3 linked regions of the Starkeya sp. ORNL1 genome follow. Each later gene encodes a partner of the first gene's protein in a complex. Links are inferred from orthologs where the notes say so. Each region holds a gene or a part of one and is shown on either strand. Other genes may lie near its edges.

Evidence for each region. Proteins that work in one complex are often made in the same cells at the same time.
Region 2: the proteins of dnaN (region 1) and G3545_RS17530 are in contact, whole or in part, in a cryo-EM structure (PDB 8GIZ), measured with the Escherichia coli proteins. The link is inferred for Starkeya sp. ORNL1 from one-to-one orthologs.
Region 3: the proteins of dnaN (region 1) and G3545_RS04255 are in contact, whole or in part, in a solved structure (PDB 1OK7), measured with the Escherichia coli proteins. The link is inferred for Starkeya sp. ORNL1 from one-to-one orthologs.

Annotation. Positions count from the first base shown.
Region 1 is NZ_CP048834.1:2,613,447-2,618,378, forward strand. Bases 1,166-4,128 are described here. They hold dnaN (DNA polymerase III subunit beta), read left to right. Parts: upstream 1,166-2,070; coding sequence 2,071-3,186; downstream 3,187-4,128. Other genes in these bases: dnaA (chromosomal replication initiator protein DnaA), read left to right, coding at 1,166-1,799; recF (DNA replication/repair protein RecF), read left to right, coding at 3,183-4,128. Also shown: more of dnaA, read left to right, coding at 270-1,165; more of recF, read left to right, coding at 4,129-4,343; G3545_RS12580 (GNAT family N-acetyltransferase), read left to right, coding at 4,488-4,910. UniProt on the Escherichia coli protein: Confers DNA tethering and processivity to DNA polymerases and other proteins. Acts as a clamp, forming a ring around DNA (a reaction catalyzed by the clamp-loading complex) which diffuses in an ATP-independent manner freely and bidirectionally along dsDNA.
Region 2 is NZ_CP048834.1:3,690,301-3,694,247, forward strand. Bases 985-3,947 are described here. They hold G3545_RS17530 (DNA polymerase III subunit gamma/tau), read right to left. Parts: upstream 3,406-3,947; coding sequence 1,564-3,405; downstream 985-1,563. Other genes in these bases: G3545_RS17520 (GNAT family N-acetyltransferase), read right to left, coding at 985-1,144; G3545_RS17525 (YbaB/EbfC family nucleoid-associated protein), read right to left, coding at 1,224-1,544; G3545_RS17540 (HIT family protein), read left to right, coding at 3,814-3,947. In the rest of the region: G3545_RS17510 (acyl-[ACP]--phospholipid O-acyltransferase), read left to right, coding at 1-5; G3545_RS17515 (TetR/AcrR family transcriptional regulator), read left to right, coding at 2-619; more of G3545_RS17520, read right to left, coding at 692-984. UniProt on the Escherichia coli protein: Part of the beta sliding clamp loading complex, which hydrolyzes ATP to load the beta clamp onto primed DNA to form the DNA replication pre-initiation complex.
Region 3 is NZ_CP048834.1:884,461-888,345, reverse strand. The notes cover bases 985-3,885. They hold G3545_RS04255 (DNA polymerase IV), read right to left. Parts: upstream 3,146-3,885; coding sequence 1,823-3,145; downstream 985-1,822. Other genes in these bases: G3545_RS04245 (response regulator), read left to right, coding at 3,615-3,885; G3545_RS04250 (DUF3572 domain-containing protein), read right to left, coding at 3,155-3,469; G3545_RS04260 (cell envelope integrity EipB family protein), read left to right, coding at 1,039-1,866. Also shown: G3545_RS04270 (glycerophosphodiester phosphodiesterase family protein), read right to left, coding at 1-422; G3545_RS04265 (RidA family protein), read right to left, coding at 428-895. UniProt on the Escherichia coli protein: Poorly processive, error-prone DNA polymerase involved in translesion repair and untargeted mutagenesis. Copies undamaged DNA at stalled replication forks, which arise in vivo from mismatched or misaligned primer ends.

The sequences.
Region 1 (4,932 bases):
CAAACGAGGCTTTAAAGGCCGCCGAGCGGCCTTCACGGGAAAGCCGCCTGCGGGGCGGTAGCAGCTCCGGCATGTCGCCACGCTGTTCCCTATAGCCGGCCGTTCCGCGGAGTTTTTCTCCCCTAGTCGAGCCTGCTCTTTGCGATGAGCCGATCGTGGCTGCCCGGCGTCGTCCCCGTGACGACGCGCGGCGCTGACCACGCACCGGCTCGCCGCCGAACTGCCTTTTCGCACGCACTGTCGATAACCGCTTAAGCGGGGGATTTGCCATGTTCAAACCAGATACCGTGGATTTCTTCGACCGTGAGGACAACCTCCATGACAAGGAGGCGGCGACCGACGCCCGCGCGCCCGGCGAAAGCAATGCGCGGGATGCCTGGGAGCGTGTGCGCCGCAGGCTGCGGGCCGAGATCGGCGAAGAGGTCTATTCGAGCTGGTTCCCGCGTATCGAGCTCGACGGTGTGAGTGCGGGCCTGGTGCGCCTGTCGGTGCCGACGCGCTTCCTGAAGGCATGGATTCAGCAGCATTATCTCGATCGGCTCGGCGAATTGTGGCGCGAGGAGCTGTCCGCCGCGCGCGTCGAACTGGTGGTGCGCAGCGCGGTGATGCGCGCCCCTGGTGCGCTGGCGCCCCGCGCCGCCGCGCCTCGTCCCAACGATGCGCGCGGCCAGGATGCGGCCCGCCAGGGCTCCGTTCGCGGCCTTGATAGCCGCGAGTCCACTCAGCCGGACGAGGCGCGCAGCGCGTCCATCCATGCGGGTGGCTCGCCGCTCGATCCGCGCCTCACCTTCGAGACCTATCGCCTCGGCTCGTCGAACCGCCTCGCCCATGCCGCCGCGCTGAAGGTGGCAGAGGCGCCGGAAGGCGCGGGCGCGGTGTTCAACCCGCTCTATCTCCATGCCGCGGTCGGGCTCGGCAAGACGCACCTGTTGCAGGCCATTGCCTCGTTCGGTGCGGCGCGTGGGCGCCGGGTGGTGTACCTCACCGCCGAGCGCTTCATGTACGGCTTCGTCAATGCGCTGAAGAACCAGTCCTCGCTGGCCTTCAAGGAGCAGCTGCGCGGCATCGACACGCTGATCATCGACGACCTGCAATTCCTCCAGGGCAAGAGCGTGCAGCAGGAATTCTGCCACACCCTCAACGCCTTGATGGACGCCGGCCGGCAGGTGGTGATCGCCGCCGACCGTCCTCCGGCGGAACTCGACGCGCTGGAGGAGCGGGTGCGCTCGCGCCTGGCCGCCGGGCTGGTGGTGGAGATCGCCCCGCTCGACGAGGAACTGCGCCTCGCCATCCTCACCGCGCGCGTCACCGCGCTCGGCCAGCAGCATCCGGGCTTCACCGTGCCGGCGGACGTCATCTCCTTCATCGCCCGTCATTGCGGGCAGAACGGGCGTGATCTCGACGGCGCGCTGAACCGGCTGCTGGCGCACAACCAGCTCACCTCGCGCGCCATCACTCTGGAGATGGCGGAGACCGCGGTGCGCGACCTGGTGCGCTCGAGCGAACCGAAGCGGGTGCGGGTCGACGACATCCTTCGCATCGTCGCCAAGCACTACAACGTGACCCGCGCCGATATCCTCTCGCAGCGCCGCACCGCGAATGTGGTGAAGCCGCGCCAGGTGGCGATGTATCTCGCCAAGACCCTGACGCTGCGTTCGCTGCCCGAGATCGGCCGACGCTTCGGCGGCCGGGACCACACCACCGTGCTGCACGCGGTGCGCAAGATCGAAGGCCTGGTCGGCAGCGACCGCTCGCTGGCCGACGAGGTCGAGGCGCTGAAGCGTCTGGTCAACGAGTAGCATCCCGGCGCGCAAGCGCCCGGCCGACGAGTAGGGAAACCCGGCAGACCGGGCGTTTCCCCGCAATCCCCGTGCTTTTCCCCATTAAAGCACGGGCGCCTGTCAGCGGTACCCTTGCGTCCAGGCGGCACTGGCGGCAATGTCGTCGGCCCGGCGGCGCGCCCGCGCCGCCCGCCGGGGCGCGATGGGGATGCGCCGGCCGCCGAGGCTGCGCCCGCTCCTGACCGCGCCCCGCGCGTCCTCCTGTTTCCAGTGTACGGGTGTCGCGGCCATGAAGGTCACTGTCGAGCGGGCCGAGTTGCTCAAGTCTCTCGCCCACGTCCACCGTGTCGTCGAGCGGCGCAACACCATTCCGATCCTGGCGAACGTGCTGATGCGCACCGATGCGCGCGGCCTCGCCCTGAAGGCGACCGATCTCGACATCGAGATCATCGAGACCATTCCCGCCGAGGTCGGCCAGGAAGGCGCCACCACGGTGCCGGCGCACACCATCTACGACATCGTGCGCAAGCTGCCCGAAGGCTCGCAGGTGCAGATCGAGACCTCTGGCGACCGCGGCACGCTCACCGTGCGCGCCGGCCGCTCGCGGTTCGCTTTGCAGACGCTGCCCGAGAATGACTTCCCGGACATCGCCGCCGGCGAGATGAGCCATCGCTTTACCGTGCAGGCGGGCGATCTCAAGCGTCTCGTCGACAAGACGCAGTTCGCCATCTCGACCGAAGAGACCCGCTATTATCTCAACGGCATCTATCTGCATGTCGCCGAGGCCGCCGGCCCGGTGCTGCGAGCCGTGGCGACCGACGGGCACCGCCTCGCCCAGGCCGAGATCGCGGCCCCGGCGGGCTCTGCCGGCATGGCCGGCGTGATCGTGCCGCGCAAGGCGGTGGCCGAGATCCAGCGCCTGCTCGACGACGCCGAGGCCGAGATCACAGTGGAGCTCTCCACCGCCAAGATCCGCGTACTGCTCGACCGCGTGGTGCTGACCTCGAAACTGATCGACGGCACCTTCCCGGACTATGGCCGCGTCATCCCGGTCGGCAATGACAAGACGCTGGTGGTGGACAAGGCCGGCTTCGCCTCGGCGGTCGACCGCGTCTCCACCGTCGCCAGCGAGCGCGGCCGCGCGGTGAAGCTCTCCATCGCCGACGGCAAGCTGACCTTGTCCGTCACCAATCCGGACTCCGGCAGCGCGACCGAGGAGATCGAGGTCGAGTACGGCTCGGAGCCGCTCGATATCGGCTTCAACAGCCGGTATCTGCTCGACATCACCGCGCAGATCGAGGGCGAGACCGCTGAGCTGAAGCTGGCGGACGCCGGCTCGCCGACCCTGGTCCAGGACCCCGAGCGCCGCGGCGCGCTCTATGTCCTGATGCCGATGCGCGTGTGAGCACGGCCTCCGCCCGCATCACCCGCTTGCGCCTCACCAATTTCCGCAGCTATCGCGCGGCGGACATCACCGCCGGTGACGGCCCGGTGGTGCTGGTGGGGCCGAACGGCGCGGGCAAGACCAATCTGCTGGAAGCCATCTCCTTCCTCTCGCCGGGCCGCGGGCTGCGCCGCGCCCAGCTTGGCGAGGTGGCCGCGCGCGATAGCGAGGGCGTTCCGACCGAAAGCTGGGCGGTGTCCGCCACGGTCGAGGGCGCCTATGGCGAGGTGACGCTCGGCACCGGGGTCGAGGCGGACGCCAACGCCGAGAGCGGACGCTCGCGCCGCACCCGCATCGACCGCGAGCCGGTGTCCTCCGCCAGCGCCTTTGCCGATCATATCCGCGTCGTCTGGCTGACGCCGGAGATGGACGGGCTGTTCCTCGGCCCGCCCGGCGACCGGCGCCGCTTCCTCGACCGGCTGGTGCTGGCGGTCGATGCCGAGCACGGCGCGCGGGTCAACGCGCTGGAGCGGGCGCTGCGCTCGCGCAACCGCCTGCTGGAGGAGCCCTCCCCCGACGCGCGCTATCTCGACGCGGTGGAGCAGGAACTGGCCGCGCTCGCCGTCGCGGTCGCGGCGGCGCGGGCGGAGACGGTGCGGCGCCTCGCCGCCGGCATCGCGGCGGGCCGCGACGACGCCTCGCCATTTCCCTGGGCGACAATCGCGCTCGACGGCGCGGTCGAGCGGGCGCTGGCCCAGCGCCCGGCGACCCTGGTCGAGGACGAGTACCGCGCCACGCTGCGCACCGGGCGTGGGCGCGACCGGGCGGCAGGGCGCACGCTGGAAGGCCCGCATCTGACCGACCTCATTGTCGGCCACGGTCCCAAGGCGATCCCGGCGGCGCAGGGCTCGACCGGCGAGCAGAAGGCGCTGCTGATCGGCCTCGCGCTCGCCCATGCCCGCCTCGTCGGCGAGATGGCCGGCATCGCGCCGGTGATCCTGCTCGACGACGTCGTCGCCTATCTCGACCCGGCGCGGCGCGCGGCGCTGTTCGAGGCGCTCGACGCGCTCGGCGCGCAGGTCTGGATGACCGGCGCCGACCCCGCCGCCTTCGCCGCGCTGCAGGGCCGGGCGGAACGGTTCACGGTGCGGCCGGGGAAGGTAGAGCGGGAGGGGTGAGTGAGTGTCGTTCGGCTTCAGCATCCTTCGAGGCTCGCTGCGCGAGCACCTCAGGATGACGTCGCGCTAAATAGAACCACGTCATCCTGAGGTGCTCGGGCAAAGCCCGGGCCTCGAAGGATGCTCAAGCCGAGCGAGCTTGCCATGACCGAGCAGCCCACCATCCTCTACGCCGTTGAACCCACCCTCCCCGTCGCCGAGTTCCGCCAGGTGCTGGTGGACTCCGGCCTCGGCGGCATCCGACCGGTCGACGACCTGCCGCGCCTGGACGTGATGCTCGCGAACGCCAATCTGCTCGTGACCGCCCGCCTCGCCGGTACCGGCGCGCTGGTCGGCGTCGCTCGCGGCATGACCGATTTTTCCTGGATCTGCTATATCTCCGAAATTGGCGTATCCCGCGACGCGCAGGGGCTCGGCATCGGCAAAGGCCTGCTGGACGAGGTTTGCCGCCGATTGGGCCCGCAAGTCGCCCTGGTACTCGCCTCGGTGCCCGAAGCCGTCGGCTTCTATGAGCGGTTCGGCATGGAACGGGTCGCGGACGCCTTCTGGCATCGGCGCAAAGCCTAGGTTTCCGGTTGACATTTCTCAC
Region 2 (3,947 bases), 1.1 Mb from region 1 along the record:
CATGAGCCGCCCGGCAGTCGTCCGCCGGGGCCGCGACGGCACCGAGACGCGCGCGCGCATCGAGACGGAAGCGTTGCGGCTGTTCGCCTCGAAAGGCGTTCACGGCACTTCGGTGCGCGATATCGCCCAGGCGGTCGGCGTGGCGGAAGGCGCACTCTACCGCCATTTCGTCTCCAAGGAGGCGCTGGCGCGCGAGCTGTTCCTCGGCCGCTATGCCGAGCTCGCGCGTGGCATCGATGAGGTGGCGCGCGTGGTGCCGGACTTTGCCGGCCGCATTCGCGCCGTGGCCGAGCATGCCTGCTCCCTGTTCGACGCCGAGCCGGCGCTGTTCGCCTATCTGCTCATCAGCCAGCACGACCATCTCGGCGCGGTGCCGATCGAGCCGGCCGAGAATGTGGTGGAAGCGCTGGCGGGGTTGCTGCGCGAGGGCATCGCGCGCGGCGAGGTGCCGGAGCAGGACGTCGCGCTCGCCAGCGCGCTGGCGCTCGGCTGCGTGGTGCAGCCGGCGGTGTTCGTGCTTTACGGGCGCCTGGAGGGCCCGCTGATGCGGCACGCGGAGCGGATCACTCAGGCGGTGCTGGCCGCAGTCAATGCATCATCATCCCGGCCGCAGGCGTAGCCGGAGAGCCGGGATCGCTCCCCGATGTTTGCGCGATCCCGGATCGGCCTTCAGCCGTCCGAGATGACGTCGTCACGGAAGGATCCGGTAGAACTGGACGAAGCCGGGACGCTGCGCGACCTGCTCATAGAGCTTGATCGCGGTCGAATTGGTCTCATGCGTCAGCCAATAGACGCGCCTGGTTCCCTTCGCCTGCGCCGCGGCATAGACATGCTCGATCAGCGCGCGGCCGATGCCGCCGCCGCGCACCTCGGGATAGACGAAGAGATCGTTCAGGTAGCAATAATTCTCCGCCATCCAGGTCGAGCGGTGGAAGATGTAGTGGACAAGGCCGACGGCCCGCTCACCCTGCCACGCCAACGCACCATGCACCGGCTCGCCAGCATCCAGCAGGCGTGCCCAGGTCACCGCCGAGACGTCGTCGGGAATGTCGACCTTGTAGAACGCCTGGTAGCCGCGCCAGAGCGGCAGCCATGACGATTGCTGGTCGGCTTCGATCGGGCGGATGACGATGTCGGCGCTCATGCTCGTTCCTTGTGGGATTGTGGAAGCCGCCCGCGATCGCGACCGACTCCCTCTCCCGCTTGCGGGAGAGGGAAGTCGATCAGAACAGCTTCATGCCCGGTGGGATCGGCAGGCCGGCGGTCAGCGCCTGGGTCTTCTCCTGGATCAGCCGGTCGCCCTTGGTGCGGGCGTCGGCGTGGGCGGCGATGATCAGGTCTTCCAGTATCTCCGCTTCGTCTGGATTGAGCAGGCTCGGATCGATGGAGAGGCCCTTCAGCGAACCCTTGGCGGTCAGCGTCACCTTGACCATGCCGGCGCCGGAGACGCCTTCGACCTCGGTCGCCTCCAGCTCGTTCTGAAGCTGCTCCATGCGCGCCTGCATGTCCTTCAGCTTGGACATCATGCCGAGAAGGTCTTTCATGGAACGTCCTCTTTAACTTCTAGAACTCGATCTCGTCGTCCGGTCCCGGCCCTTCATTGAGCGCGGCGACCAGCCCTTCATACTCTTCCGGCGACATCTCCGGCGCCGCTTCCTCACTGAGCCGGGTGCGCACATCGACGATGGAAGCGCCCGGAAAGCGCTCCAGCACCGCGGCGACCAGCGGATCGGCGCGCACGCCGGTCATCATCGAGGCGTGCTCGGCGTCCTTCTGCTCGGCCAGCGTCGGCTCGGCCGGCTCCTGCTGCGACAGCGCGATCAGCCAGCGCCGGCCGGTCCAGTTGGAGATCTTGTTCTGCAGCTCCTGCACCAGCGCCGGCGAGGCGCCAGGCACCAGCGCGATCTCGATCCGCCCTTCCTCGAAGGCAACGGGACGCATCTGGTTCTCGATGGCGTGCTTCATCCTGAGATCGCGCTGCGCGGAGGCCAGCGCCGCGAGGTCGACCATGGTGGAGAGCCTGGGACCGGCGGGCACCGGCTCCGGCGCGCGTTCGACCGGCTGCGGCCGCGGCGCCGAATTCTGCGTCGCCAAGGCGAGACGCGCCCCGCCACCACTGGAGGCGCTCGGGCCGGACGGCGGTGCCGGGCGCTGTGCGGATGGTGTGCCCTCGCCGTTCGATGCATCTTCCTTCAGACGACGCAGCGCTTCGTCCGGCGTCGGCAGATCGGCGGCGTAGGCGAGGCGCACCAGCACCATCTCCGCCGCCTGCATGGGTTTGGCCGCCTGCTGCACCTCGGCGAGGCCCTTGGTCAGCATCTGCCAGGCCCGCGCCAGCACGCGCATGGAAAGCCTGGACGCGAAATCCGCGCCACGCACCCGCTCGGCCTCGATCAGCGAGGGATCGGTGGCGGTCTCCGGGATGATCTTCAGCCGCGTGACGAAATGGGTGAATTCGGCGAGGTCGGAGATCGCCACCGCCGGATCGGCACCGGCGTCATATTGCTCGCGCAGCTCGGTCAGCGCGGCGCCGATATCGCCCTTCATCAGCGCTTCGAACAGGTCGATGACGCGGGCCTTGTCGGCAAGGCCGAGCAGCGAACGCACCTCGTCAGCATGCACGGTACCACTACCGTGCGCGATCGCCTGGTCGAGCAGCGAAAGCGCGTCGCGCACCGAGCCCTCGGCGGCGCGGGCGACGAGGCCGAGTGCCTCGGGCGCGACGCTCACATGCTCCGCTTCGCAGATCGTGCGCAGATGCCCGGCGAGCACGCCGGCATCGACCCGGCGCAGATCGAAGCGCTGGCACCGCGACAGCACAGTCACCGGAACCTTGCGGATCTCGGTGGTGGCGAAGATGAACTTCACATGCTCGGGCGGCTCTTCGAGCGTCTTCAAGAGCCCGTTGAAGGCCGCCGTGGAGAGCATGTGCACTTCGTCGATGATGAAGACCTTGTAGCGCGCCAGGACCGGCTTGTAGCGCGCCGCCTCGATGATCTCGCGAATGTCGCCGATGCCGGTATTGGAGGCGGCGTCCATCTCCTGGACGTCGACATGGCGGCTCTCGATGATGTCACGGCAGTGCCGGCCGAGCACCGGCATATCGAGCGTGGGGGCGCCCCCGCCTTCCGGCGGCTCATAGTTCAAAGCGCGGGCGAGGATGCGGGCGGTGGTGGTCTTGCCGACGCCGCGCACGCCGGTGAGGATATAGGCCTGCGCGATGCGGTTGGAGGCGAACGCGTTCTTCAGCGTGCGCACCATCGCTTCCTGGCCGATCAGGTCATCGAAGCTCTGCGGACGGTATTTGCGGGCGAGCACGCGATAGGGAGCGGCGATTGCCGGCACATCCAGCCCGGGCAATGCAAACCCGGGGGCGTCGTCATCAGGAGCGGCGCCCTCGCTCATCGCGCATCCATGGCTCGGGAATAGGGTGGGAGGCTGACATGCGACCCGAGACGGGCTCGTTGGGGCTGCTTCCTTCCGGACCTGACCCGGTTGGCGAGTGGCTCGTCCACCGCCAACCTCCCGGCCCCTATATCGGATGATCCGGGACGCGACGCAAGGGCCGGCGGCGTTTGTCCAATGTCATCCAAACTGGACATCATCCCGAACGGCCGCAGGCCGATCCGGGATCGCGCAAACGCTCTTCATCTTCGTACGATCCCGGCTCTCCGCTTCGCGGAGCCTGCCCTCGGGCTTGCCGGAGGCAAGACCCGTGGGGCCGGGATGACATCTGCATGTGACCACCTGTTTTTGAACGGTGCCAAGAAGTCCGGCGTGGTCTATAGCTAGCCGCCCGCCGGAACCCGCCTTATGCCAGACCCCGCTTTCATCCTCGATCCCCGCCTCGACGACGACACCTTTGCGGTCGGCGAGCTCACGCTTTCCACCGTCCGGCTGATGGATGACGCCCGCTTCCCGTGGCTGATCCTGGTGCCGAAGCGCGC
Region 3 (3,885 bases), 1.7 Mb from region 1 along the record:
GACATCAAGGCCGCCGGCCCGGCATAGTCCGCCACCAGTTCGCAGGCACGCACCGCCACCGACGTGTCGCCGTCGAAATGGCTCTTCAGCTCGATCACCAGCGGCACGCGTCCGGCAACCCGCTCGAGCAGGTCCGGCAGGCTCATCATGCGATCGGCGGTGGAACGGAATTCCACCGCTTGAAGCGCGCGGGCAGTCAGCGTCTTCAGCGGGCCGGTAGCGAGCGTCAGCCGATCGAGGTCGTCGTCATGGAACACCATGGCCTCGCCGTCCGACGACATCTGCACATCGACCTCGATCGCGTACAGGCCGGCAATGGCCGCATCGACCGCGGACGGCATGTTCTCGATGATGCCGGCCGCCGCATCGTGCAAGGCGCGGTGCGCGACCGGCCGGGCGGTCAGCCAGTCCGATCCCGCCAGCGGCATCAGGCGATCTCGATGATGGCTTCGACCTCGACGGAAACCCCGAACGGCAATTGCGCGACGCCGACCGCCGAGCGGGCATGGCGTCCGGCCTCGCCGAACACCTCGACGAACAGGTCCGAACAGCCATTCACCACCTTGGGCTGGTCGGTGAAATCAGGCGTCGAATTGACGAAGCCGGTGAGCTTCACCACGCGCTTCACCCGATCGAGATCGCCGCCCAGCGCCGCCTTGACCTGCGCAATGAGATTGATGCCGCACTGGCGCGCGGCAACACGGCCGGCCTCGGCATCGACGGTCTCGCCCAACTTGCCGGTGAGCCTGGTGCCATCCGCGGTCACCGAGATCTGACCGGAGACGAACAGCAGGTTGCCGCTGACGACGGTCGGCACATAATTCGCCGCCGGCGCCACGGGCGTCGGTATGGTGATGCCCAGGGACGCCAGCTTCGCGTCGATCGTGCCGGTCATGTCAGTCTCCGTAATCAGCGGGGAAGGCGAGGGCGTTCCAACTTTCGCCCTTGTTCTCGCCTTGTGTTTGATCACCGATGTTTGGACGATCGATTTGCCGTGCGCAAGCCGCGCATTTGCCTGCCGTTAAGGAGCTTCGCCCCATGGGTCTCGACGACTTCGCCCGCGCCTGCGGCCTTGGCCTGCTATGCCTCGTGCCGGTGGGAAGTGCTTCGGCCGCGGCGATCCAGCTCGCCCCGCACCGCGCCATCTATGCGCTCTCGCTCGACGGCTCCAAGGCCGCCAAGAATGTGGAGGCCGCGCAAGGGGAGATTGTCTATGAGATGCGCGGCAATGCCTGCAACGGCTACACCGTGAAACTCGTGCAGCGCACCGATCTCGACACGGACGGGGGCGGGCGCATGACCAGTGCGCTCTCCACCACGACGTGGGAAGACGGCGAAGCCAACACCTATCGCTTCAAGATCCAGAACAAGATCAATGCCGAGGTTCGCGACGATGCCGATGGTGTCGCCGAGCGGCGCGACGGCAAGCTGTTCGTCAATGCTACCAAGCCGGCCAAGGAGAGCTTCTCGCTCGGTCCCGACGTGGTGCTGCCGACCCAGCACGTGATCAAGGTGCTGACCCAGGCCGAGGCCGGCGATCCGGTGCTGGAAGTGCCGGTCTATGACGGCTCCTCCGATGGCAAGAAGGTCTATGACACGCTCGCCATCATCGGCAAGGCCAAGACCGCGACCGACGGGCTCGAGGATGCCGCCAAGGCGACCGGGCTGGCGGGGCGCACGCGCTTTCCCGTGACCATCAGCTATTTCGAGCGCGGCACCAGCGCCACCACGCCCGATTATGTGATCAGCTTCGATCTCTACGACAACGGCGTCAGCCGGGCGCTGAAGCTGGACTATGGCGACTTCGTGCTGCGTGGCCAGCTCACCGCTTTCGAGGCGCTTCCTGAGGAACCGTGCGCGAAGTAGCGTTGGAGGCGCGCGTCGGCGCGTCGATGAGGATGCCGCGGCCCACCGCGTCGGTGCCGAACTTCGCCCTGAGCTTGTCGATGGCGAGTTCGGCGACGCCGCGCTTGGTGCCCTGGACGTCGACCAGGTCGGCCGGGTCGGCCAGCGTCGGGTCCTCGAGTTCCGAGACCCCGACCCCGATGAGCCGGTAGCGCGTGCCGTTGGTCTCGCGGGCCAGCAACTCGCGGGCGGTATCGAAGAGGCGGTGCGAAAGCTGGGTCGGCGCCTCCAGCGAGCGGGCGCGGGTAATCAGGCGGAAATCCGCGGTCTTCAGCTTCAAGGTCACGGTGCGGCCGGAAAGCTCGGCCGCCTTCAGCCGCGCCGAGACCTTCTCGGCGAGCCGGAACAGCGTCTGCTCCAGGAAGCGGAATTCGGCGATGTCGTCATCGAAGGTGGTCTCGGACGAGATGCTCTTGGTCTCGCGCTCCGGATTGACCCGGCGATTATCCTCGCCGCGGGCGAGCCGCGCCAGCCGCAGTCCCTCGGCGCCGAGCTTGCGCGCCAGGTCCACGTCGTTCGCCTGCTGCAGGTCGGCGATGGTGCGGTAGCCGTCGCGGGCGAGGCGCTCCTGCGTCGCCTTGCCGACCCCCCAAATGGCGCCCACCGGGCGCGGGGCGAGGAAGGCCCGCGCCTCGGCCGCGCCGATCACCGCGAAGCCGCGCGGCTTGTCGAGGTCTGAGGCGAGCTTGGCGAGGAATTTGTTCGGCGCCAGCCCGATCGAGACGGTGATGCCGATCTCGGCTTCGACATCGCGGGCGAAACGGGCGAGCAGATGCGCCGGCGGCGCGCCGTGGAGCCGCTGCGTGCCGGAAAGGTCCAGGAATGCCTCGTCGATCGAAAGCGGCTCCACCAGCGGCGTGAGGCGCAGCATGCGCTCGCGCATCTGCCGGCCGACCGCGACATATTTCGCCATGTTCGGCTTGATCACCACGGCGTCCGGGCAGAGCGCGCGCGCCTTGAACATCGGCATGGCCGAGCGCACGCCGGTTACCCGGGCGAGGTAGCAGGCGGTGGAGACGACGCCGCGCTTGCCGCCGCCGATGATCAGCGGCTTGTCGCGTAGCGAGGGATCGTCGCGCTTCTCGATCGCCGCATAGAAGGCATCGCAATCGATATGGGCGATGCTGAGCGCTAGCAGTTCGCCATGCACGAGCGTGCGCGGGCTGCCGCACCGCTGGCAGCGCAGCGCGCCGCCGGTGTCGGCAAGGCAGTCGCGGCAGAGCCCGGGCATCGCAGCCATGGCACTCCCTCAGCCCCGGTCCGGATTCCGGTCCGCCGGCTCGTGGGCGAGGATCTCGCGGGCGGCGACCACATGGCCGGGATCAATCTGCGCGCCGCGCGCATATTCCAGCAGCAGATCCTGGCGATTGATGAGATAGTCGAGAATGGCTACCTGAAAGGCCGCCGAGCCGACGACACCGCGCAGGTCCGCCGGGGAGAGGCCGCTCTCGGCGAGGAACGGGCCGATTCGCTCCGGATCGACGGCGAGGAAGCCGAGGGCGCCGATGGCGACTTCGCGGGCCGCTACTGCCGTGGTCAAAGGCCGGAGTTTAGACGATCGCATTTGTTGTTCCGTAAGGAATGAGGGCTAGTTTGCCCACCGTGGCAGGCCGGGTTCGTCGGGCCGGGTTTCTTGTCCGGTGGGGGCCGCCTGAGGCGGCGCAAATACCGCGAGCAACCACACCGAGAACCGCGACACCGAGAGTAACATGGCCAAAACCATTCTGATCGTGGAAGACAACGAGCTCAACATGAAGCTCTTTCACGATCTGCTGGAAGCGCACGGCTATGCGACCGTGGAGACGCGCAACGGCGCCGAGGCGCTGGAACTCGCCCGCAAGCATAAGCCGGATCTCATCCTGATGGACATCCAGCTTCCCGAGGTTTCCGGTCTCGATGTGACGCGCTGGCTGAAGGAAGATCCCGAGCTGCGCGCGATCCCCGTGGTCGCAGTCACCGCCTTCGCCATGAAGGGCGACG